DNA from 3 places in the Micromonospora sp. NPDC049139 genome. Region 1 is predicted to be linked to each of the others. Evidence: riboswitches for the same ligand, from Rfam matches in the RefSeq annotation. Region 1 holds a riboswitch; each other region holds the start of a gene.
What was found. A riboswitch is a leader RNA that binds a small molecule or an ion and turns the genes downstream of it on or off. The one in region 1 is predicted to bind cobalamin.

Region 1 (7,615 bases):
GGCACCCCGTCGCCGATCCCGGGCGCGGTGAGCAGCCGCGCCCTGAGCCCCTGCCGGGGTACGGCCACCGCCTGCCCACCGGCGCCGGGCCGGCCGTCCGCCGAGCCGGTCGGCCCGGGCCCACCGCCGTCGACCGGGCCTCCGTCGGCCGGGCTGGCCCGGTCGTCGTCGTACCGTCCCTGCGCCGGGTCGCCGCTGGCGGGCTCCGGGCCGTCGCCGCCGTCCCCGCCGGCGGCGTCGCCGTGCCCGGGGCCCGGCTCGTCGCGACCGGCCGGCGGTGTCCCGCCGGATCCGCCGTCGTCCGGGGTTCGCCCGGGGCCGCCCGGGCCGCCGTCCGGGCCGGGACCGTCGGGCCCGCCGGACGGGCCGTCGCCGGGACCGCCGGGACCACCCGGGTCGTCGTCGGGGTCGTCGTCGCCGGCCCGGTCCAGGGCCTCGTCGAGGCGCTTCTCGTCCAGTCCGGGCGTGTCGAACGGATCCCGGCGGCGGCGGTGCGGCAGCGCCAGCCGGGCGGCGACGCGGACGTCCTCCACCGTGACCACGTCCCGGCCGTGCCAGGCGGCGTGCGCCAGCGCGGTGCGGGCGGTGACGATGTCGGCGCGCATGCCGTCCACGTCGAACGCCGCGCACACCTCGGCGATCCGGCGCAGCGCGGCGTCAGGCAGCAGCACCCGCTCCAGCCGCTGCCGGGCGGCCGCGACCCGGCGGGCGACCTGCGCGTCGGCGTCGGCCCAGCGGGCGGCGAAGCCGGCCGGGTCGGCGTCGGCGGCGAGCCGCCGGCGGACCACCTCGACGCGTACGGCGGGGTCGCGGCTGGCCCCGACCTCCACGGTCAGCCCGAACCGGTCCAGCAGCTGTGGGCGCAGCTCCCCCTCCTCCGGGTTCATCGTGCCGACCAGCAGGAACCGGGACGCGTGGCTGACCGAGACGCCCTCCCGCTCCACGTGGCAACGGCCCATCGCCGCGGCGTCGAGGAGCAGGTCGACCAGGTGGTCGTGGAGCAGGTTGACCTCGTCGACGTAGAGCACGCCGCGGTGGGCGGCGGCGAGCAGGCCCGGCTCGAAGGCGCGGACGCCCTCGCCGAGCGCCTTCTCCAAGTCGAGCGAGCCGACCACCCGGTCCTCGGCCGCGCCGACCGGCAGCTCCACCAGCCGGGCGGGACGCCGCTCGGCCGCCGGCGCGTCGGGGTGCGGGCCGTCCGGGCAGGACGGGTCGGGGGCGGCCGGGTCGCAGGCGAAGCGGCAGCCGGCCACCCGCTCCACGGGCGGCAGCAGCGCGGCCAGGGCCCGCACGGCCGTCGACTTGGCGGTGCCCTTCTCGCCGCGGACGAGCACCCCGCCGATCGCCGGGGAAACCGCGTTGAGCAGCAGGGCGAGCCGCATGTCGTCCATGCCCAGCACCGCGCTGAACGGGTAGGTGGTCACTGTGTCGTTTTCCGTTCGCGACTGCGGGGCTCGCAGGACCGGCTCACTCCTCGCGCTCACTGCCGGTCCTCCAGGTCGCCCTCGCTGGCCAGGTACGTCTCGCGGAGCCGGTCCAGGGTGGTCGGCTCGGGCTCGGCCCACAGGCCCCGGTCGGCCGCCTCGAGCAGCCGCTCGGTGATGCCGCGCAGCGCCCACGGGTTCGACTGCTCCAGGAACTCCCGGGTGGTCTCGTCGAAGACGTACGCGGCGGCCAGGTGCTCGTACATCCAGTCGTCGACGACGCCGGCGGTGGCGTCGTAGCCGAACAGGTAGTCCACGGTGGCGGCCAGCTCGAACGCGCCCTTGTAGCCGTGCCGGCGCATCGCGGCGATCCACTTCGGGTTGACCACCCGGGCCCGGAACACCCGCCGGGTCTCCTCGCCGAGGGTGCGGGTACGCACGTCGTGCGGCATCGCCGAGTCGCCCACGTACGCGGCCGGGGCGGCGCCGGTGAGGTGACGCACCATCGCCACCATCCCGCCGTGGTACTGGAAGTAGTCGTCGGAGTCGACGATGTCGTGCTCGCGGGTGTCCTGGTTCTTCACCGCCACCGCGATCCGGGCGAAGGAGCGTTCCATGTCGGCGCGCGCCTCCCGCCCGTCCAGCCCCCGGCCGTAGGCGTAGCCGCCCCAGACGGCGTACACCTCGGCGAGGTCGGCGTCGCTGCGCCAGTTGCGGGAGTCGATCAGCGGCAGCAGCCCGGCCCCGTACGCGCCCGGCTTGGAGCCAAAGACGCGGGCGGTGGCCCGCCGCTCGTCGCCGTGCTCGGCGAGGTCGGCGGCGACGTGCGCGCGGACGAAGTTCTGCTCGGCGGGCTCGTCCAGGGCGGCGACCAGCCGCACCGCGTCGTCGATGAGCGCGACCACGTGCGGGAAGGCGTCCCGGAAGAAGCCGGAGATCCGCACGGTGACGTCGACGCGGGGGCGGCCCAGCTCGGCCGGCGGCACCACCTCCACGCCGGTGACCCGGCGGGAGCGGTCGTCCCAGGTGGGGCGGCAGCCGAGCAGCGCGAGCACCTCGGCGACGTCGTCGCCCTGGGTGCGCATGGCGCTGGTGCCCCAGACGGTCAGGCCGACGGAGCGCGGGTACTCCCCGGTGTCGGCGAGGTGCCGGGCCAGCAGCGAGTCGGCCAGGGCGACCCCGACGTCCCAGGCGTTGCGGCTGGGGATCGCCTTGGGGTCGACGGAGTAGAAGTTCCGGCCGGTGGGGAGCACGTTGACCAGGCCCCGGGTGGGCGAGCCGGACGGGCCGGGCGGCACGAACCGCCCGTCGAGCGCACCCACCACCCGGTCGATCTCGTCGGTCGTGCGGTCCAGCCGGGGCACCAGCTCGGTGGCGGCGAAGCGGAGCACGGCGGCGGCGTCCGGGACGGCCCGGCCGGTGACCTCCTCGACCACGGCGTCGACCTTGTCGGCGTCCCAGCCGAGGGTCTCCATGCCGACGACCAGCCGGCGCGCGAGGGCCTCGATCAGGTCGACGGCGTCGGCGGCGGTGCCGGCCGGCCCGTCGACGGTGTCGGTCAGCGCCTCGGGCACGGCCAGCCGCTCCCCCGGCGCGGCGAGCAGCGCCTGCTCGTCGAGCCCGTACGCGGCGGCGAGGGCCTGGCGCAGGCCGGGCAGGGCGCGGGCGCCGCCCCAGACCTGCGGGGCGCGCAGCACGGCGAGGACGAGGTTGACCCGGGGCTCGCCGGTGGGCGCGGCGGCGAGGATGTGCAGGCCGTCGCGGATCTGCACGTCCTTGACCTCGCAGAGGTACCCGTCGAGGTGCAGCACGAAGTCGTCGAAGTCCTCGGCGGCCGGCATGTCCTCGGCGTGCAGGTCGTGGTGCAGCTCCGCGGCGCGCACCAGGGCCCAGATCTGCGCCTGCACGGTGGGCACCTTGGCGGGGTCGAGCGCCTGCACGGTGGCGTACTCGTCGAGGAGTTGCTCCAGCTTCGCCAGGTCGCCGTACGTCTCGGCGCGGGCCATCGGCGGCACCAGGTGGTCGACGACGACGGCGTGCGCGCGGCGCTTGGCCTGGGTGCCCTCGCCGGGGTCGTTGACGATGAACGGGTAGACCAGCGGCAGGTCGCCGAGGACGGCGTCGGGGGCGCAGTCGGCGGCCAGCCCGAGGCCCTTGCCGGGCAGCCACTCCAGGGTGCCGTGCTTGCCCAGGTGCACCACCGCGTCCGCGCCGAAGCCGCCGTCGGTGGCGGGCGCGGCCAGCCAGCGGTACGCGGCCAGGTAGTGGTGGCTCGGCGGCAGGTCCGGGTCGTGGTAGATGGCGATCGGGTTCTCGCCGAAGCCGCGCGGCGGCTGGATCAGCAGCACCACGTTGCCGAAGCGCAGCCCGGCCAGCACGATGTCCCCGCCGTCGGTGTAGAGCCCGCCGGGCGGCTCCCCCCAGTGGGCGAGCATCCGCTCCCGCAGCTCCGCCGGCGCCTGGTCGAACCAGCGCCGGTACGTCGCCCCGGGCACCCGCGCCTCGGCGGCGGCGAGCTGTTCCGGGGTGAGCCACTCGACGTCGTGCCCCCCGGCGGCGATGAGGGCGTGGATGAGCGCGTCCCCGTCGTCGGGCACGGGGGCGTCGCCGAGGTGGTAGCCGGCCTCGGCGAGGGCGGCGAGCAGCCGGACCGCCGAGGCCGGGGTGTCCAGGCCGACGGCGTTGCCGACCCGGGAGTGCTTCGTCGGGTAGGAGCTGAGCACGACCGCGAGCCGCTTGTCGGCGTTGGGCACGTGTCGCAGCCGGGCGTGCCGCACGGCGATGCCGGCCACCCGGGCGGCCCGCTCCGGATCGGCGACGTAGCTGGAGAGCCCGTCGGCGTCGATCCGCTTGAACGAGAACGGCACGGTGACGATCCGGCCGTCGAACTCGGGGACGGCAACCTGCATCGCGGCGTCCAGCGGGGACAGTCCGGCGTCGCTGCCGGCCCACTGCTCGCGGGTGCTGGTGAGGCAGAGCGCCTGGATCACCGGCACGTCGAGGGCGGCGAGCGCGCCCACGTCCCAGGCGTCCTCGTCGCCGCCGCCGGAGGCGTCGGCGGCGACCGTGCCGCCGGCGGCCAGCACGGTGACCAGCAGGGCGTCGCAGCCGGCGAAGAGGCCCAGCGGGCCCGCGCCGGCGGTGAGGCCGCGCAGCGAGCCGCAGAAGATCGGCAGCGGGTTGCCGCCGGCCGCGTCGACGGCGTCGGCGAGGGTGTCGACGAAGCCGGTGTTGCCGGCGAGGGAGTGCGCCCGGTAGAAGACGATCCCCACGGTCGGCCGGTCGGGCCGCGCGGGACGGTCGCCGTGGACGCCGTACGTCGGGGTCGACGCGGGCGGGGCGAACCCCTCGCCGGTGAGCAGCACCGTGTCGGAGAGGAAGCGGGCGAGCTGGGCGAGGTTCTCCGGGCCGCCCTCGACCAGGTAGGCCAGCGCCTGGGTGGCCACGCCGGCGGGGACGGTGGAGGCCGCCATCAGGTCCGCGTCCGGCGCGGCCTCGCCGCTGAGCACGACCGTGGGCACGCCGGAGGCCAGGACCGTGGCGAGCCCGTCCGGCCACGCCTGCCGGCCGCCGAGCAGGCGTACGACCGCGAGGTCCACGCCGTCGAGCAGCGCGGGCACGGCGTCGGCGGCGACCCGGGCGGGGTTGGCGAGTCGGTAGTCGGCGCCGCTGGCGCGGGCGGCGAGCAGGTCGGTGTCGGCGGTGGACAGCAGCAGGATGCGCACGGACGGCTCCGGAGAGTGACGCCCGGATCGACGCGAGGACGACCGGACGGTACGAGGGGTGGGCGCGGTTCAGCGGGTACGGCGGGCCGGGAAGCGGCTCACCGGCGGGCCGACGGGGTCGGGCGGCGCGGTGCGGGCGTCAGGGACGGGCGACGCGCCCGACCGCTGCGGGGCGACCGGGGGCGGGCACACCACGGCCGGCCGGACGCGCGCCGCGGCGGCCGGACGGGGCTGCGGAAATACGGCTGCTCGCCGGCGCGCTGTGGCGGCCGGGCACGATGCGACGATGATCGTCGATGGCGGAGACGCGGTGCGTCATCGGGTCCTCCTCGGGTGTCCACGCCCTGGGGTCACTCCCGACGGCCGAAGTATCCTGGCTCCCGGATCGACGCTCACCCCCGGTCTTCCAACCGCGCACGCACGGCCGTGACTCACGAGGGGGGATCGCTCCCCGGTGACAGTGGCGGGACCGCGCCGGAATCACACCGGCTTCCTTCACTGCCGTCAGGCCGCGAATGCTGCCACACCCCCGGCCCCCAGGTCAACGCGACGGGATCGGACGCCGGCCCCGCCGGGCCGGCGCGGCGCGGCGCTCACGACGGTCGACCGAACCTCACCGGTCGGCGAGCCCCGACTCGTAGCCCGCGATCACCAGTTGCGCCCGATCGCGGACGCCCAGCTTCGTCAGCAACCGGCCGATGTGCGTCTTGACGGTGCCCCGGCTGAGGTGCAGGTGCTGCTCGATCTCGGTGTTAGACATCCCACGGGTGATCAACGTCAACACCTCCCGCTCCCGTGGGGTCACCCCGTCGAGCCGTCCCGGCACCCGTCGGGCCGCCGGCATCCGGGTGAACTCGGCGATGAGCCGACGGGTGACGCTGGGGGCCAGCAGCGCCTCGCCCGCGGCGACCACCCTGATCGCGTCGAGCAGCCGTACGGGGGACGTGTCCTTGAGCAGGAAGCCGCTCGCCCCGGCCCGCAGCGCCCGGTACACGTAGTCGTCGAGGTCGAAGGTGGTGAGGACGAGCACCCGGGGCGCGTCCCGGCCGGCGGTGACCTGCTCGGTGGCGGTGATGCCGTCCATCTCGGGCATCCGGACGTCCATCAGCACCACCTCGGGCGAGTGCGTCCTCGCGAGTTCGACGGCCGCCCGCCCGGTGCCCGCCTCGGCCACCACGGTCATTCCCGGGGTGGCATCGACCAGCAGCCGGAGGGTGCCGCGCAGCAGCACGTCGTCGTCGGCCAGGAGCACGCGTACGGGCTCACCCATCGTCCGGCACCGCCGGGGTGAACGGCAGCCGGGCGCGCACGGCGAAGCCGCCGCCGGGCTCGACGCCGGCCGCCAGGGTGCCGCCGTGCATCACGGCCCGCTCGCGCATGCCCCGCAGCCCATGGCCGGGCGGCCCGACGGCGCGCCCCGACCCCCCGTCGTCGACGACGGCGACGGCCAGCGCCCCGGGCTCGACCGCCACGGCGAGCCGACAGCGGGTCGGGCCGGCGTGGCGCAGCACGTTGGTGAGTGCCTCCTGCACGATGCGGTACGCCGAGGCCTGCACGGCCGCGGGCACCCGGGTCAGGTCGGTCGCCCGGTCGACGTCGACGGTGACACCGGCGGACCGGACGGCCTCGACCAGCCGGTCGAGTTCGGCGAAGCTCGGCGCGGTGTCGGCCGGGTCGCGCAGCGCGCCGAGCACGACCCGGATGTCGTCGAGCGCGCTCCGGCTGACCCGCTCGATCGTGCCCAGGGCGGCCCGGCCCTGCTCGGGATGGCTGTCCGCCAGGTGGTTGGCGACGGCCGCCTTCATGGCGATCAGGCTGAGGCTGTGCCCGACCACGTCGTGGATGTCCCGGGCGATGCGCAACCGTTCCTCGGCCACCGCCTGGTCGGCACGCGACGCGGCGAGTTGGGCGACGTGACGTCGACGGGCGCGCACCGCGCGGGCGAGCGCCCACGAAGCGGCGACGACGGTCGCGGCGTAGAGCAGGACCGGGACCGGCGTGGCGGCGAACGACTCCTCCCCCGCCCGGGTCGGGACGATCGGCAGCCCGGGGACCGTGCCGCCCGCCAGCCCCGCGCCCGTGAGGGCGGCCAGCACCACGACGAGCGCCGACACGCCCTCCCGGGTGGAGGTGACCAGCGCGACCGGGTAGAGCGCGAACGCGACCGCGAACACCACCGCGTCGCCGGCCGCCCCGACGGCGACCGCCACCGCCCCCGCCGGCACCACGACGGCGAGCACCGGCGCCGGCCAGCGCCGGCGGACGGCGAGCGGAGCCCCGAACAGCACCGCCAGGCCACCGGCGAGCGCCGGGGCGCCGGGCGTCCGGAACACCGTGAGGAGCACGAGGGCGACGCCCACCAGCGCGTCGAACGCCATCAAATGCCGCAGCACGAGCCGCCCCGAGGTGACCACCGGATCACCGTATCCACCGGCCGGCCGCCGGGCGTCGGACCACGGTCCGATC
Region 2 (7,615 bases), on a different contig from region 1:
CGCCGGGCGATCCGCGGCGACAGGTAGGCGCCGCCGTCGGCCGCCGCGCGCACCCCGGCCAGCAGTTCACGCGGATCTCCGGCCTTGAGCAGAAAACCGCTGGCCCCGTCACCGAGCGCCCGCGCGACGTAGTCGTCCTCACCGAAGGTGGTGAGCATGAGCACCGCGGTGTCGGGCACGAGCCGACGGATCTCCACGGCGGCCGCGAGCCCGTCCAGCTTCGGCATCCGGATGTCCAGCAGCGCCACCCGCGGCCGGTGCGCCCGGGCCAGGTCGACGGCGGCCCGCCCGTCCGCGGCCTCCGCCACCACCTCGATCTCGGGATCCGCCGCCAGGATCACGCGCACCCCGGCCCGGATCATCGCCTCGTCGTCGGCCAGCAGGACCGGGATCACCGCATCTCCTCGGGGTCGGGCGCGGACGGCATTCGGCCCGCGCGGGAACGCATCGCGTGAATGACGAGCCCGGCAGCCGAGCCAGGTCGTCGCCGGCCGCCGACCGCCGTCAGTCGGACATCCGGTCCTTGGTCAGCAGCCGGCCCTCGGCGAAGCAGAGCCGGTAGGCGGCCTGGCCGAGGGGGAAGTTGCCGTCGGTGTAGAACTCACAGGAGGCGCCCGGGGGTAGCGACCACCCCGTCGGGTCCGGCCGTTCGACGACCTGGCGCTCCGGCAGCAGGCCCCGCAGTTCGGTGCGGTGCTGGCCGATCCGCATCCGGTCGAAGTCCGCCGGTTCGAGGACCGCGTCGAAGGTGGCGAACGGGTAGTAGGCCAGTGACAGCACGCCGGCGGCCACCACCGGGGCGGCCACGGCCACCACGAGGCTGCGCCGCACCCGCCGCCGCGCCTCACGCAACCGGGTCGCCGACGCCGGCCGGACCGGGCGTACGCCCTCGTCGGCGTCGACCGACACGGCGCCGGCGGCGTGGGGCAGGCGGGCGGTGACCTCGAAACCGCCGCCTCGTGGCCCGGCGCTCAGCGCGCCGCCGGCCAGCCGTACCCGCTCCCGCAGGCCCAGCAGGCCGGAACCCGTCGAGGCCACACCGGGCGGCAGACCGCCCGGCGGGGGCTCGTTCGCCACGCTCACCACCGTCTGCTCGGCCGAGCGGGTCAGCAGGACGGTCACGGCGGCGCCCGGCGCGTGCCGGGTGGCGTTGGTCAGCGCCTCCTGGACCACCCGGTGCACCGCCCGCTCGACCATCGGCGGTGCCGGCGCCTCGGACCCGTCCCACCTGAGCCGGACCGTCATCCCGGCGTCGCGGGCCCGCCCCACCAGGTCGGCGACGCCCTCGGCGGCCGGCCGGGTCGGAGCCGGCGCACCGTCCTCCCGGAGCACGCCGATGATCTGGGCGAGCTGCTCGGTCGCGGCGGTGACGCTGGCACGCAGCTCCCCCGCCGCCCGCCGGTGCCGCTCGTCGAGGTCGGTGGCCACCTCCAGCCCGCCGGCCTTCAACGCGATCAGGGCCAGGTCGTGGCCCAGGGAGTCGTGCATGTCCTGGGCGATACGGGCCCGCTCCCGCATCCGGGCCCGCTCGGCGGCGGCGCGCTGCTGCCGTTCGAGCAGATCGGCGTGTTCCCAGCCGGCGTGGACGAGCGCCCGCTGCTGGCGGCGGTGGCGGCCGACCAGCCAGGGGAACACCCCGACGAAAAGCAGGGTGGTGGTGAGGAAGAACCAGGTGGTCACGCCCGAGCCGAGGACGCCGACCGTCAGCGCGGTGCCTCCCGCCGCGATCACGGCGAACGTATACGCGGCCGGGCGGGCCCGGGGCATCCGCAGGCCCACCAGGTAGCTCATCACGGGGACGGCGAACACGAAGTTGCCCTCGAACGCGGTCGGCACCACGACGATCAGCAGGGAGACCGTCGGGTGGTGCCGGCTGACCACCACCGCGAGGGCCATCAGCAGGAGGCAGCCCACCAGCCGCCAGCCGGCGTACGGGCCGGTCGGGGCGACGACCAGGTCCCAGGCGATCGGCGCCGACAGGACCGCCCAGAGCGACACGTCGGACAGGACCTTCACCCACGATCCGGCCTGCCCACCGGAAGGCGGCCCTCCGGAGCGGGGAAAAGGCATCCACCGCTGCCGTCCGCCGCGCCACCAACCTGCCACGGGGCCAGGTTACAAAGCCACCACCTGCGTCGTTACTGCCGAAAGTCAGGTCGTCGGCACGACGGCCCGGGCAGCCCCGGCCGTCTCACCCGCCGGTGGGGAGCGTCGGGGTGACCACCGACAGCTCCAGGGTGGCGGGCAGCGGCGCGACGCCCGGCCCCCCGGCGCGCACCCAGTCGGTGATGTCGTCGACCACGGAGTCGTGCAGGACGAGACCGAACCAGACCGGCCGCGCGCCGGCCCGTCGCGCCGACGGCGCGGGGTGGACGACGACCAGGTTGGACTGCGCGCAGAGGTCGAGGCAGGCGCTGACGCGTACCCGGTGCGGCGCCGGCAGCGCGGCCCGCAGTCGCCGCAGCTGCGCGTCGTGGTCGACGGCGGGGTGTTTGCGGGTGCTGCCACAGCAGCAGTCGCGGCACACGGTGACCAGACAGCCCGGTGTGGCGGTCATGTCCGACTCCTTGGTCCCGGTCGAGCCCGGCGGCACGTGCCGGGTCACGACGCGGGCGGGTGGTAGGTGATGGTGGGCCGACCGGTGCCCGGGTGCGTCGCCACGTCGGCCTGGACGCCGTAGACGTCGGCGAGCAGCCCGGGAGTGAGGACCTCGGCGGGCGGGCCGGCGGTGACGACCCGGCCGGCGGCCAGGACGACCACCGTGTCGCAGAACATGGCGGCCAGGTTGAGGTCGTGCAGCGCGGCGAGGGTGGTGACCCCGGCGCGGCGGACCAGGTGCAGCAGTTGCAACTGGTGGCCGATGTCGAGGTGGTTGGTGGGCTCGTCGAGCAGCAGCAGGTGCGGTTGCTGGGCGAGCGCGCGGGCCAGCTGGACCCGCTGCCGTTCGCCGCCGGAGAGGGTGTGCCAGCGGCGGCCGGCGTACCCGTCGAGGTCGACCCGGGCCAGCGCGTCGGCCGCGGCGGCACGGTCGGCGTCGCTGTCCGACCATCGCGAGCGGCGGTGCGGGGTACGGCCGAGCAGCACCACCTCCTCGACGGTGAGGTCCAGGTCGGTGTCGGCGTGCTGGGCGAGCAGCGCGGCGCGGCGGGCCAGCGCCGCGCGGGGCAGGGTGGCGACGTCGTCGCCGCCGATGGTGACCCGCCCGTTGTCGGGCGCGACGAGCCGGGCGACGATCCGCAGCAGGGTGGTCTTGCCGCAGCCGTTGGGGCCGAGCAGCCCGACGAGGCTGCCCGCCGGCACGGCGCAGGTGACGTCGTCGAGGATCCGCCGGGCCGCGACGGCCCAGGACACGTCGGTGACGGCGAGCATCAGTCGCCCGCCTTCCGGCACCCGGCCCACCGTCCCCGGGGTCGCCGCGACTCTGCCGGCCGGGCCCGGTGCAGCAGGACCACGAAGGCGGGCACCCCGAGCAGCGCCGTCAGCACGCCCACCGGCAGTTCGCGGGGCGCGAACAGGGTCCGCGCGGCGGTGTCCACCCAGACCATGAAGATCGCGCCGGCGAGGACGACGACGGGCAGCAGGCGCCGGTGGTCCGCGCCGGTGAGGAACCGGGCGGCGTGCGGCAGGATCAGCCCGACGAAACCCACCGCGCCGCTGACGGCGACCAGCGCCGCGGTGAGCAGCGCGGTGGCGACCAGCAGCAGCCACCGGACCCGGGTGACGGGCACGCCGAGGGTCTCGGCGGCGTCCTCGCCGAAGGCGAAGGCGTTGAGCGTGCGGGCGTGCGCCGCCACGAGGGCGAGCACGGCGGCCAGCACCGGTACCACCCAGGCCAGGGCGGGCCAGTCGACGCGCGCCAGCGAGCCGGAGAGCCAGAAGGTGATGCTCTGCGTGGCGTGCGGGTCGGCGACCCAGACGATGACGAACGACGTCGCCGCCCCGCACAGCTGCGCGACGGCGACCCCGGCCAGCACCACCCGGGTGGGCGCCAGCGCGGCCCGCCGGCCGGCCACCGCCGCCACGACGGCGAACGCGGCCAGCGCGCCGGTGAAGGCGCCCCCGGTGAGCGCCGCGACCCCGCCGCCGACGCCGAGGACGAGCACCGCGACCGCGCCGAGCGACGCCCCGGAGGAGACCCCGAGCAGGTACGGGTCGGCCAGCGGGTTGCGGGTGACGGTCTGTGTCACCGCCCCGACGGCCGCCAGCCCGGCGCCCAGCACTGCGGCGCCGAGCACCCGGGGCAGGCGCAGCCGCCAGACGATGTGCTCGCGCAGCAGCGGCACGTCGGCGTGGGCCAGGCCCAGGCGGTCGGCCACGACGGCCCAGACCGTCGACACGGGGATGTCGGCCGGCCCGACGGTGACGGCCGCCCCGATCGACACGACCAGCACCGCCAGCAACGTGACCAGCAGCGCGACGGTGCCGACGGGACGGACGGGCCGGCCGCGCCGGACCCCGGAGGCAGTGGCGCCGGGATCCGCGCCGGCCCGACCGCGCACGGCGAGACGGCGGGCCACGGCGAGACGGCGGGCCACGGCGGTACGGCGCGCCACGGCGGTCAGCGGCCCGCTCGGGCGGGAAGCTGCGCCATCCCCGCGGCGAGCGCCTCGACGCCGAGCACCGCCCGCACCCCGGCGGTGGTGGACGAGAACGGAATGACGACGAACCGCTGCCCGGCCACCGCGGGCAGGTCCTTGAGGGTGGGGTGCCGGGCCAGGAACGCCTGCTTCGCGGCGGCCGGGTCCCAGGTCGCGTCGACCAGCACGACCGCGTCGGGGTCGCGCGCGACGGCGCTCTCCCAACTGGTGTCGGCCCAGCCGCCGGCGAGGTCGCCGAAGGCGTTGCCGATCCCGACCGCCGACATGATCATGTTGGGGCTGCCGCAGCAGGCGCCCACGCTCGGGGCGTCGGTGCCGGCGTCCCACCAGAGCACGGAGACGTCCCGCGTGCCGTCGAGCCTGGCGGCAGCGGCGGCGATCCGGGCGCGGTGGTCGGCGATGAGCGTCTCGGCCCGCTCCGGCACCCCGAAGACGGCCGCGACGTCCCGGATCTCGGCGAACACGTCCTCGACGGTGAGCTTTCCCGGCCGGTGCGGCTTCGGGCACCCGGCGGGTGAGAGATAGGTGCCGATGCCGAGCCCCGCCAGGGCGGCCCGGTCGCCGACGCCCTCGTCGCCGAAGGCGCTGTGGAACGAGGCGTAGACGAAGTCCGGCGCCGTCTCCAGGAGTTTCTCCTTGGCCGGGTACTTTCCGGACAGCACCGGCACCGATGCGTACGCGGCGGCGTGCTCCGGCAGGATCGCGTCGTCCAGGTACGCCGTGCCGGCCATGCGGTCGGCCAGGCCGAGCGCCAGCATGATCTCGGTGGCGGGCTGGTTCAGGGTCACCGCCCGCTGGGGCGGGGCGGCGACGGTGACCGGCGTGCCGCAGTTGGTCAGGGTGGCCGGCGCGCCGGATGCCGGGGCGGGGTCGTCGTCCGTGGCGCAGGCGCCGAGCAGGACGAGGAGGACGGACAGGGGCGCGGCTACGCGCCGGGACAGGGTGGACCGCACAGCGCGCACGCGCATCGGGACCGCCTTCCAGCACCTCGTGGACGGGTCATCGCAGTGCCGTGGCCGGTCTCCTGGCTGACGGGAGGTGCGTCCGTGGCCGGCCTTCCCAGGCGTGCGACACGCCCAGTGACCTCTGACGACGAGGGCCGCGGACTTCCCGATCACAGTGGCGAGGGCCGCACCGGTCTTCCACCGGCTTCCCGAACACCACGGCAGCGTCACCCTAGCCTGCGCCCGGCCCCGAATGCCACGGTGACGAATGCCATGGAGCGGCCTTCTTCACCACTGTGGACGGTGCGGCGCGCGGCGGTTCACGCTCCCGGCGGGGGCGGAAGGTCGACGACCCGGGTCGCCCAGCGGGCCATCAGGGCCGGGTCGTGGGTGATCAGCAGGACCCCGGCGCCGCGCTGCCGCTGGTAGTCGGTGATGACGGCGGCGAGGTGGGCCTGGGTGGAGGCGTCGAGCATGGCGGTGGCCTCGTCGCAGAGCAGGTAGGCCGGCCGGTGCACGAGCGCCCGGGCGAGGCAGGCCCGTTGCAGCTGCCCGTCGCTGACCGCGTGCGGGCGGCGGGCGAGCAGGTCCGCGGTGAGGCCGACGAGGTCGGCCAGCTCGGCCGCGCGGGCCCTGGCCTGCTCGGCCGGTACGCCGGTGGCGCGGAGCGGTTCGGCGACGATGTCCGCGAGGCTGAGCCGCGGGTCGGTGGCGGCGCGTGGGCTCTGGAACAGGATCGCGACGCGGGTGCGGACGGCCGCCGGCAGCCGGTGGCGGACTCCGGCGACCCGGTGGCCGTCGAGGGTGACGTGCCCGGCGTCGGGGGCGTGCAGCAGGGCGAGTACCCGGGCCAGGGTGGACTTGCCGCTGCCCGAGGGCCCGTGCAGCCCGACCGTCTCGCCGGGGGCGACGTGCAGGTCGACGCGGTCGAGGACGCGCTGCCGACCGTAGGCGACGGTGACCTGGTGGGCGGCGAGCGCGGTGGCGGTCGCCTCCGGGCCGAGGTGTCGACGGGTGGCCGTGGTCGTGGTCATGCCGGCGCTCCGACGGGCAGCGGGTGGTGGCAGGCGACCTGGCCGGAGCCGTCCACGACCGGGGTGGGCGGCGTGCGGCAGGTGTCGGTGGCGCGGTCGCAGCGCGGGGCGAAGGCGCAGCCGGCGGGCAGGTCGGTGAGCATCGGCGGGTGGCCGGGCACGGGGCGGAACGCCCGCTCGGGCAGGGCGTCGAGCAGGCCGGCGGTGTAGGGGTGGGCGGGCGCGGCGAACAGCGCCTCGGTGGGCCGGCGCTCGACGACCCGGCTGGCGTACATGACGGCGACGGTGTCGGCGACGCGGCGGGCGGCGGCCAGGTCGTGGGTGATGAGCAGGACGGCGTTGCCGGCGTCGCAGCGGCGGCGCAGCAGGTCGAGGGTGTGGTCGACCAGGGGCCGGTCGAGGCCCGTGGTCGGTTCGTCGGCGAGCAGCAGCGGCGGGTCGGGGGCGAGTGCGAGGGCGGTGGCCAGGCGTTGCGCCATGCCGCCGGAGAGCTCGTGGGGGTAGCGGTCGAGGTCGGCGGGGTCTAGCCCGACGTCGGCGGCGACCCGCTCGGCCGCCGAGGGCGCGTCGCGGCGGGCGTGCCCGTGGGCGCGCAGGGTCTCCGCCAGCAGCCGCCGGCCGGTGCGTACGGGGGTCAGCGCGGTGGCGGGGCTCTGCGGCACCAGCCCGACCGCGCGGCCGCGTACGACGCGGGCGAGGTGGCGCTCGGTGCAGCCGATCAGGTCGACCTGGTCCCCGCCGGGCGGGCGCAGCCGGGCGTGGCCGGAGACGGTGGCGTTGCCGGGGAGCAGGCCGAGCAGGGCGTGGGCGAGCACCGACTTGCCGCAGCCGGACTCCCCCACCACGGCCACCAGTTCGCCGGGGTGGACGGTGAGGCGCAGGTCGGTGACGGCCCGCACCACGGCGTCACGGAGCTGGAAGCGGACGGTCAGCCCGTCGACCTCCAGCAGGGCGGGACGAGGACCGGCCGCGCTGCCGACCGTGGAGGCGGCGCTGCCGACCGTGACGGGCGTGGCGTCGCCGGTGGCGGCGGTGCCGG
Region 3 (7,615 bases), on a different contig from region 1:
TCGCAAACGCGCCGATGGCTGTCCCGCCACAGGCCACCTGGCCGGCCTCGGCGGCGCAGCCTGCTCCGGCGGCCTCGGCCGACGGTGCGGTGGTCTACCGGGTGGCCCGGGGCGACCACCTGGGCAGGGTCGCCGAGCGCTACCTCGACGACTTCGACGACTACCGTGAACTGGCCGCGCTGAACCGTGTCGACGACCCGGACCGGATCCACCCGGGCCAGTTGCTGAAGCTCCCGCAGGAGGCCGAGGACCGGGGTGCCCGCCGGCACGCCACCGGCCGCCTCGTCGCCCGGCCCACCGCACCCCTGCCGGCCCGGCCGGCCCCGCAGCCCACCCCTGAACAGGTCACCCCGGAGCGGGCGACACCCCCGCCCCCGGCGCAGGCCCCGGCGCCGCCGCCAGCCGACGCGACCGGCGACGAGGCCCCGACACTGACGGTCGGAGCGGCCCGGGCCGGCGAGACCGACCGCGTGAACCGACCACTCGCGGTCTCCGCCGTCCTCGCGGTGGCGAGCATCGTCGGCGCGCAGATCGGCGCGGTCCTTGGCCTGCGCGGCCGCCCCGCCCGCGTACCGGCAGGCGCGGCCCGCACCGCCACCACACGCCGTCGAGGCACCGGGGGTGCCGGACGGGACGGAGGCAGCCGCAGCGGAAGCGGACGCGCGACCGGACACAAGGCAACCGGACGGGGCCGGACGGCACACGACGGAACCGGACGGGACGTGGCGCCCCGGGGCGCCGGCGCAGCCACCCACACCGGGACGACCGCGATCCCCCGCGACAGCACCCCCCGCGGCCACAGCGACGCGCCCACCACCCCCCGCCCGCTGGCCGGCGCCCACGCGGACACCACCCGCGACCCCCAAATCGGCCGCCACCGCCGCCCCTGACCCACCCCCGGACGCCCTCGTTGATCATGAAGTTGTTGCAGCGACACGCCGATCAGGACGGCAACAGCTTCATGATCAACCGGCGTGAGAGATCAACCGGCGTGAGGGGTGGGGCGGTGTGAGGGAGGGGGTGGGGTGGGGTGGGGTGGGTCAGGGGAGGCGGGTCTCCAGCATGCCGTTGACGATGCGGGTGGGCAGGACCTGCTGGTCGTTGCCGGACGGCCCGTGCACGACCTCGCCGCCGTTGAGCCGGAACGTGCTGCCGTGCCACGGGCAGACCACGCACGCGTGCCCGTCGATCTCCTGCACCTCGCCCTTGCCGAGCGGGCCGCTCTGGTGCGGGCAGCGCTCCAGCATCACGGTGACCTCGTCGCCGTGCCGGTAGAGGATCACCGAAACGTCGTCGATCTCCCGGGTGATCAGCTTTCGCTGCGGCAGGGCGGACATGTCCGCGATCGAGTGCCAGCCGTCGCTCATCCGGTGCAGCTCGGAGATGCTCTGGTTGACCTGCGCGCCCTGCTTGTACGCCAGGTGCCCGCCGATGTACGCCCCCGTGCTCGCGGCACTGAGCCCGAGGAAGCCGAGCGTACGGCCGAGGTTGTGCCGGCCGGTCATCCGGGCGGCCACGGAGCCGGCGTAGAACGCCAGGCCGATGCTGTTGGAGGCGGCGTGCACCAGGCCGATCCGGCGCTGGTCTCGGGCGAGGGCTGCCCAGTCGTTGAGCCCGGCGACCGCAGCCGGCAGGGCGCTGATGGTGCCCACCGCGCACAGCGTGGTGGCGGCGCGGCGCTGCCCCTGCATCAGGTCCAGCACGGCCGTGCTGAGCCACGCGCCGACCGGCACCTGCACCATCGCCGGGTGCAGCGGGTGCCCCAGCCAGACACCGTGCAGCAGGTCGCGAACGCGCCTCGGGCGGAGGGTGGCCTGGACGGCCCGCTGCAACCGGTCGCCGATCCGGTCCAGCGCGGAGGCCTGCTCGATCTTCGTCATGAGTGCTCGCACCCGTACCGACTTCCCGGCAGGAGCGACCGCAAACCGGTATCCGGTGACGGATCCGCAGCGGTGCGTGACTAGGTTTCTGCCGGCCCGGAACCAGGCGCGTCCGGCCGGATGGGCCCTGCCCTTCCGCGGTGGTGAGGTCAGCGGTCCGGCGACGTCCAGCGGTCGTGGTGGATCGCCTCGGCCAGCGGGCGCTTCTGCCGCCAGCCGTGCCGGGCCAGGTCGGGCACGGCCTCGAAGTGGGTGACCGGCCCGAGGCAGAGCCACGCCACCGGCCGTACGCCGTCGGGGATGCCGAGCAGCTCAGCCAGCCAGGGCTCCCGGTAGAACGACACCCACCCGACGCCGAGCCCCTCGGCGGTGGCGGCCAGCCAGAGGTTCTGGATGGCGAGGCAGGCCGAGTAGAGCCCGGTGTCGGCGATGGCGTGCCGCCCGAGCACGGCGGCGCCGCCGCGGGCCGGGTCGTAGGTGACCACCACGGACAGGGTGGACTCCAGCACCCCGTCGATCTTGATGCGGGCGAACCGCTCGGCCGCCTCCCCGTCCAGGGTGGCGGCGAAGGTGTCCCGCTCGGCCTGGACGTGCTCGTGGAACCGGCGCCGCAGCTCGGGGTCGCGGACGAGTACGAAGTCCCAGGGCTGGGAGTAGCCGACGCTCGGCGCGGCGTGCGCCGCGGTCAGGACGCGGTGCAGCGTCTCGTCGGGCACCGGCGCCCCGGTGAACTGGCCGCGGACGTCCCGGCGGCGATGAATGACGTCGTAGAGATCCAAGGCAGGCTCCCGCTGCGCTCGGCCCACGCTCGGGGCGTGGGCACCTGACCGCGAGGCCGGTCTTCGGACTCCCGGATCGACGCCTGGCCGTCCGCCTTCCCGGCCCGGGCGGGCCAGTGGCTGCGCTCTCGCGCGTGGACGGTGGCTCCCCGGTCACCGCGGCGGGCCCGTGCCGGATTCGCACCGGCTTCCCGATTCTCCCCGCTCGCGCGGGGCACCTCACATGATCGTGCCGCCCGGCATGCTAGCGCCGCGCCAACCGGACCGGCGCTGCTGGGCCAGTCGGACGCCTGCGTCCGCCGCCCCGCCGCCGCCCGACCGGACCCGCCAGGGCCGAACCCGCCAGGGACCGGACCGCCACCCGGATCCGCCACCCGGCCGGACCCGCCAGGGCCGAACCCGCCAGGGGCCGGACCCGCCGGGGATCGGACCGCCGCCCGGATCCGCCGGCCGGGCGGGGAAATCCGGTCGCGGGCCGCGCCGTCCGCGACCAGTGTGGTCCGGGTGTACGCACTCGCCTCCCGCCCGCTGCCGGCCGGCCACCCGGCGGCCCGACTGACCGTCGCCCTCGGCCGACCCCGGGCCGTGCCGCCACCGCTGCTGATGCTGCTGGGCATGCTCTCCACCCAGGTCGGCGCGGCCGTCGCCAAGCAGCTCTTCGGCAGCACCAGCGCCGGCGGTACGACCACGCTGCGGCTCGGCTTCGCCGCGCTGATCCTGCTGCTCGTGGCCCGGCCCGGGCTGCGGCTGGGCTGGCGCGCCGCCGGCCTGGTCGGGGCGTTCGGGCTCACCCTGGCGCTGATGAACCTCGCCTTCTACGCGGCGCTGCACCGGGTGCCGCTCGGCGTGGCGGTCACCATCGGGTTCGCGGGGCCGCTGCTGGTGTCGCTCGCCGGCAGCCGCCGGCCCGCCGACGTGGCGTGGGCGGTCCTGGCGGGCGGCGGGGTGCTGCTGATCAGCGGGCTCGGCGGGACCGGGGTGGACCGGGTGGGGCTGCTGTTGTGCGTCGCCATCGCGGTCGGCTGGGCCGGGTACGTGCTGCTCGGCAAGGCGGTCAGCGCCCGCATGCCGGGCAGCCGGGGCCTCGCGCTGGGAATGGCCGTCGCCGCGCTCGCCGTACTGCCGTTCGGGGTCGCCGGCAGCGGCACGGCGCTGCTCGACCCGTGGACCCTAGCGCTGGGCGTCGTGGTGGCACTGCTGTCGTCGGTGCTGCCGTACTCGGCCGAACTGGCCGCGCTGCGCCGGATGCCGGCCCGGGTCTTCGCGATCCTGCTCAGCCTGGAGCCGGCGATCGGCGCGCTGGTCGGGCTGGTCCTGCTGGGCGAGCTGCTGGCCTGGCCGCAGGCGGCCGGGGTGGCGTGCGTGGTCGGCGCCGCGCTGGGCGCGACCCTGGTCCGGCCCGGCGCCGCGAAGGCGCGCTGACGCCCCCTGGCGCCGTCGGCACCACCGGGGCATGCTGTGCCGATGGGCGTACGCGTCGAGCACGACGGGCCGGTGACCACGGTGATCCTGGACCGCCCGGCGGCCCGCAACGCGGTCGACGGGCCGACGGCCCGGGCCCTGGCCGACGCGTTCCGCGCCTTCGAGGCCGACCCCGACGCGGCGGTGGCCGTGCTCTGGGGCGCCGGCGGCACGTTCTGCGCGGGGGCCGACCTGAAGGCGATCGGCACCCCGAGCGGCAACCGGGTCGAGCCGGAGGGGGACGGCCCGATGGGCCCGACCCGGATGACGCTCGGCAAGCCGGTGATCGCCGCGATCTCCGGTCACGCCGTGGCCGGCGGGTTGGAGCTGGCGCTCTGGTGCGACCTACGGGTCGCCGAGTCCGACGCGGTCCTCGGGGTGTTCTGCCGGCGCTGGGGGGTGCCGCTGATCGACGGGGGGACGGTCCGGCTGCCCCGGCTGATCGGCGAGAGCCGGGCGATGGACCTGATCCTCACCGGCCGGCCGGTGCCGGCCGAGGAGGCGTACGCGATGGGGCTGGTGAACCGGCTGGTCGCCCCGGGTGAGGCGCGGGCGGCGGCCGAGCGGCTGGCGGCCGAGATCGCCCGGCACCCGCAGACCTGCCTGCGCAACGACCGGGCCGCCGTGCTGGCCGGCGCCGGCCAGCCGGAGCCGGCGGCGCTGGCGACCGAGCTGGCGTACGGGATGGGCTCGCTCGCCGCCGACGCGGCGGCCGGGGCGGCCCGGTTCGCCGCCGGCGCCGGGCGGCACGGCGCGGCCGTCTAGCGCGGGCGCGGCGGCGCGACCGTCTAGCGCAGGTGCCGCAGCGCGTCCTCGATGGCCCGGTGGAACGTCGGGTAGGCGTAGATCATGTGCCGGAGCCGGGCCAGCGGTACGGCCGCGTGCACCGCCACCACCAGCCCGGAGAGCACCTCGCCGCCGGCCGGCCCGACCGACGTCGCGCCGATCAGCACGCCCTGGTCGGCGTCGGCGACCAGCTTGACGAAGCCCTCGTTGCCGCTCCGGTGGATCCAGCCGCGCGCCGACGACGGCAGTTCGGCGAGGCCGACCTGCACGTTGATCCCGCGCTCGCGGGCCTGCCGTTCGGTGAGGCCGACCGCGCCGATCTCGGGGTCGGTGAAGGTGACCCGGGGCAGCGCGCGGTAGTCGGCGCGCGGCACCGCGCCGGCGGAGGCGCCCGACCCGGTGGTGCCGGACGCGCTGACCGCGCCGGCCGCGCCGCCCGTCATGCGGGCGGTGCCGCTGGCGTCCGGCCCACCGTCGGCGTGCCGGGCGTGGTCGAGCACGTCGGCGACGACGATTCCCGCCTGGTACATGGCGACGTGGGTGAACGCGCCCTCCCCGGTGACGTCGCCGACCGCCCACATCCCGTCGGTGACGCGCAGCCGGTCGTCGACGGCCAGGTACCGCTGGCCGGCGTCCACCCCGACGGTGTCCAGGCCCAACTCGTCGAGGTGGGCCCGGCGGCCGGTCACCACCAGCAGCCGCTGCCCGGTGAACTCCGCCCCGTCGGCCCCGTGCAGCGTGAAGCCGCGCCCGTCGTGGCGGACCCGCTCCGCCCGTATGCCAGTGTGGATCTCCACCCCGTCGGCGCGCAGCGCGGCGGCGGCCACCTCGGACGCCTCCGGCTCCTCGACCGCGAGCACCCGGTCCGCCGCCTCGACGACGGTGACCTGGACGCCGAACCTGGCGAACACCTGGGCCAGCTCCAGGCCGATCGCGCCGCCGCCCAGCACCAGCAGCGACTCCGGCAACTCCTCGACCTCGATCGCCTGGCGGTTGGTCCAGTACGGCGTGTCGGCCAGCCCGTCGACCGGCGGCACGGACGGCTTGGTGCCGGTGCCGAGCACGATCCCGTGCCGGGCCTGGAAGACCCGCCCGCCGACCCGGACCCGGCCCGGGCCGTCGAGGCGGGCGCTGCCCCGGACGAACCGGCCGCCCTTGCCGGTGAAGCGTTCCACGGCGACCGTGTCGTCCCAGGTGTCGGTGGCCTCCTCGCGGATCCGCTTCGCCACGGGCGCCCAGTCGGGCCGGACCTGGGCGGTGCCGGCGAGCCCGTCGACCCGGCGCGCCTCGGCGATCGCGTTGGCCGCCCTGATCATCATCTTGCTCGGGATGCACCCCCAGTACGGGCACTCCCCGCCGACCAGGTCACGCTCGACGCCGACGACGGTCAGCCCGGCCTCGGCGAGCCGCCCGGCCACCTCCTCGCCGCCGACCCCGAGCCCGACCACGACCACGTCCACCAGTTCCGGCTCCGCCATCCCGCCAGCATTCCGCACCGCCCGGTCTCCGACCACCCGGCCGGCGCGATATTCGCTGCCCGGGTGTCGTCGGCCGCCTACGGTGGCCGGATGCGCGCCCGCTTCTCCGCCGTCCACGACTGCTTCGCCGACCTGCTCGCCACCGGCCGGGAGACCGGGGCCGGCCTGGCGGTCTGGTACGCCGGGGAGCCGGTCGTCGACATCGTCGGCGGGGAACGGTCGCCGGGGCGGCCGTGGCTGCCGCAGACGCTGGTGAACGTCTACTCGGTCGGCAAGCCGGTCGCCGCGCTCTGCCTGCTGATGCTGGTCGACCGGGGCCGGCTCGACCTGGACGACCCGGTCTCCGCGCACTGGCCCGGCTTCCGCACCCCGGCCACCGTCCGGCAGGTGCTCACGCACACCGCCGGGCTGCTGGCCTTCCCGGTGCCCCGGCCCGCCGCCGCGATCGCCGACTGGGATCTGCTCTGCGCCGACCTCGCCGCCGCCGGGCCGGAGTGGCCGCCGGGTTCCGTCGCGGGCGAGCACGCCTGGACGTACGGGCATCTGGTGGGCGAGCTGGTGCGGCGGGTCGACGGGCGGTCGGTGGGCCGCTTCCTGGCCGAGGAGATCGCCGGGCCGTGGCGGCTGGACCTCGGCTTCGGCCTCGGCGAGGCGGACCGGCGGCGCTGCGCCGAGCTGCGGTACGGCGACCCGGGGTGGCCGGACCGGGTGGCCGGTGCGCCGGGCTCCCTCCGGGCGCGGGCGCTGGACAACCCGCCCGGCGGACGGGACCTGGCGGTGGTGAACGGCCCGCTCTGGCGGGGCGCGGAGGTGCCGGCGGTCAACCTGCACTCGACGGCGGGTGCCCTGGCCCGGCTCTACGCGGGCCTGCTCGCCGGCGGCGTCCTCGACGGCGTACGCCTGTTCGGTCCGGAGTTGGTGGCCGAGGCGACGCGGGTCCAGTACGACGGCGACGACCTGCTGCTGGGCCGGCGCACCCGGTGGACGCTGGGCATGCAGTGGGAGGAGGACGGGAGCTGGGGCATGGGCGGGATCGGCGGCAGTTCCGCCTGGGCCGACCCCGCGCGCGGCTACACCTTCGCCTACGCCACGTCCCACCTGGCCGACCACGACCGGGTCGACGCTCTGGTGGACGCCCTGCACTCCTGCCTCTGACCCGCTCCGACCGCCTCGGGCGGGTGCGGCCAGCGGGCGGCCGGCGCCACGGGCACCCGCCCCGGGTCGGGCGCGC

Region 2: another riboswitch for cobalamin. It lies ahead of ACZ6Q9_RS25395 (ABC transporter substrate-binding protein); the one in region 1 lies ahead of cobN (cobaltochelatase subunit CobN).
Region 3: another riboswitch for cobalamin. It lies ahead of bluB (5,6-dimethylbenzimidazole synthase); the one in region 1 lies ahead of cobN (cobaltochelatase subunit CobN).

The regions. Positions count from the first base shown of each region.
Region 1 covers NZ_JBVJHK010000018.1:67,192-74,806, forward strand. Annotated here, with positions in the region: partial or broken gene ACZ6Q9_RS26045 (VWA domain-containing protein) at 1-1,484, opposite strand, end outside; gene cobN (cobaltochelatase subunit CobN) at 1,481-5,149, opposite strand; cobalamin riboswitch at 5,516-5,645, opposite strand; gene ACZ6Q9_RS26055 (response regulator) at 5,763-6,419, opposite strand; gene ACZ6Q9_RS26060 (sensor histidine kinase) at 6,412-7,563, opposite strand.
Region 2 covers NZ_JBVJHK010000017.1:96,698-104,312, forward strand. Annotated here, with positions in the region: gene ACZ6Q9_RS25370 (response regulator) at 1-362, opposite strand, end outside; gene ACZ6Q9_RS25375 (sensor histidine kinase) at 505-2,016, opposite strand; gene ACZ6Q9_RS25380 (hypothetical protein) at 2,192-2,557, opposite strand; gene ACZ6Q9_RS25385 (ABC transporter ATP-binding protein) at 2,602-3,369, opposite strand; gene ACZ6Q9_RS25390 (FecCD family ABC transporter permease) at 3,369-4,553, opposite strand; gene ACZ6Q9_RS25395 (ABC transporter substrate-binding protein) at 4,559-5,566, opposite strand; cobalamin riboswitch at 5,596-5,778, opposite strand; gene ACZ6Q9_RS25400 (ABC transporter ATP-binding protein) at 5,863-6,576, opposite strand; gene ACZ6Q9_RS25405 (ABC transporter ATP-binding protein) at 6,573-7,615, opposite strand, start outside.
Region 3 covers NZ_JBVJHK010000005.1:138,591-146,205, reverse strand. Annotated here, with positions in the region: partial or broken gene ACZ6Q9_RS11855 (LysM peptidoglycan-binding domain-containing protein) at 1-632, shown strand, start outside; gene ACZ6Q9_RS11850 (Rieske (2Fe-2S) protein) at 1,041-1,880, opposite strand; gene bluB (5,6-dimethylbenzimidazole synthase) at 2,030-2,659, opposite strand; cobalamin riboswitch at 2,697-2,891, opposite strand; gene ACZ6Q9_RS11840 (EamA family transporter) at 3,164-4,081, shown strand; gene ACZ6Q9_RS11835 (crotonase/enoyl-CoA hydratase family protein) at 4,124-4,885, shown strand; gene ACZ6Q9_RS11830 (dihydrolipoyl dehydrogenase family protein) at 4,909-6,384, opposite strand; gene ACZ6Q9_RS11825 (serine hydrolase domain-containing protein) at 6,475-7,539, shown strand.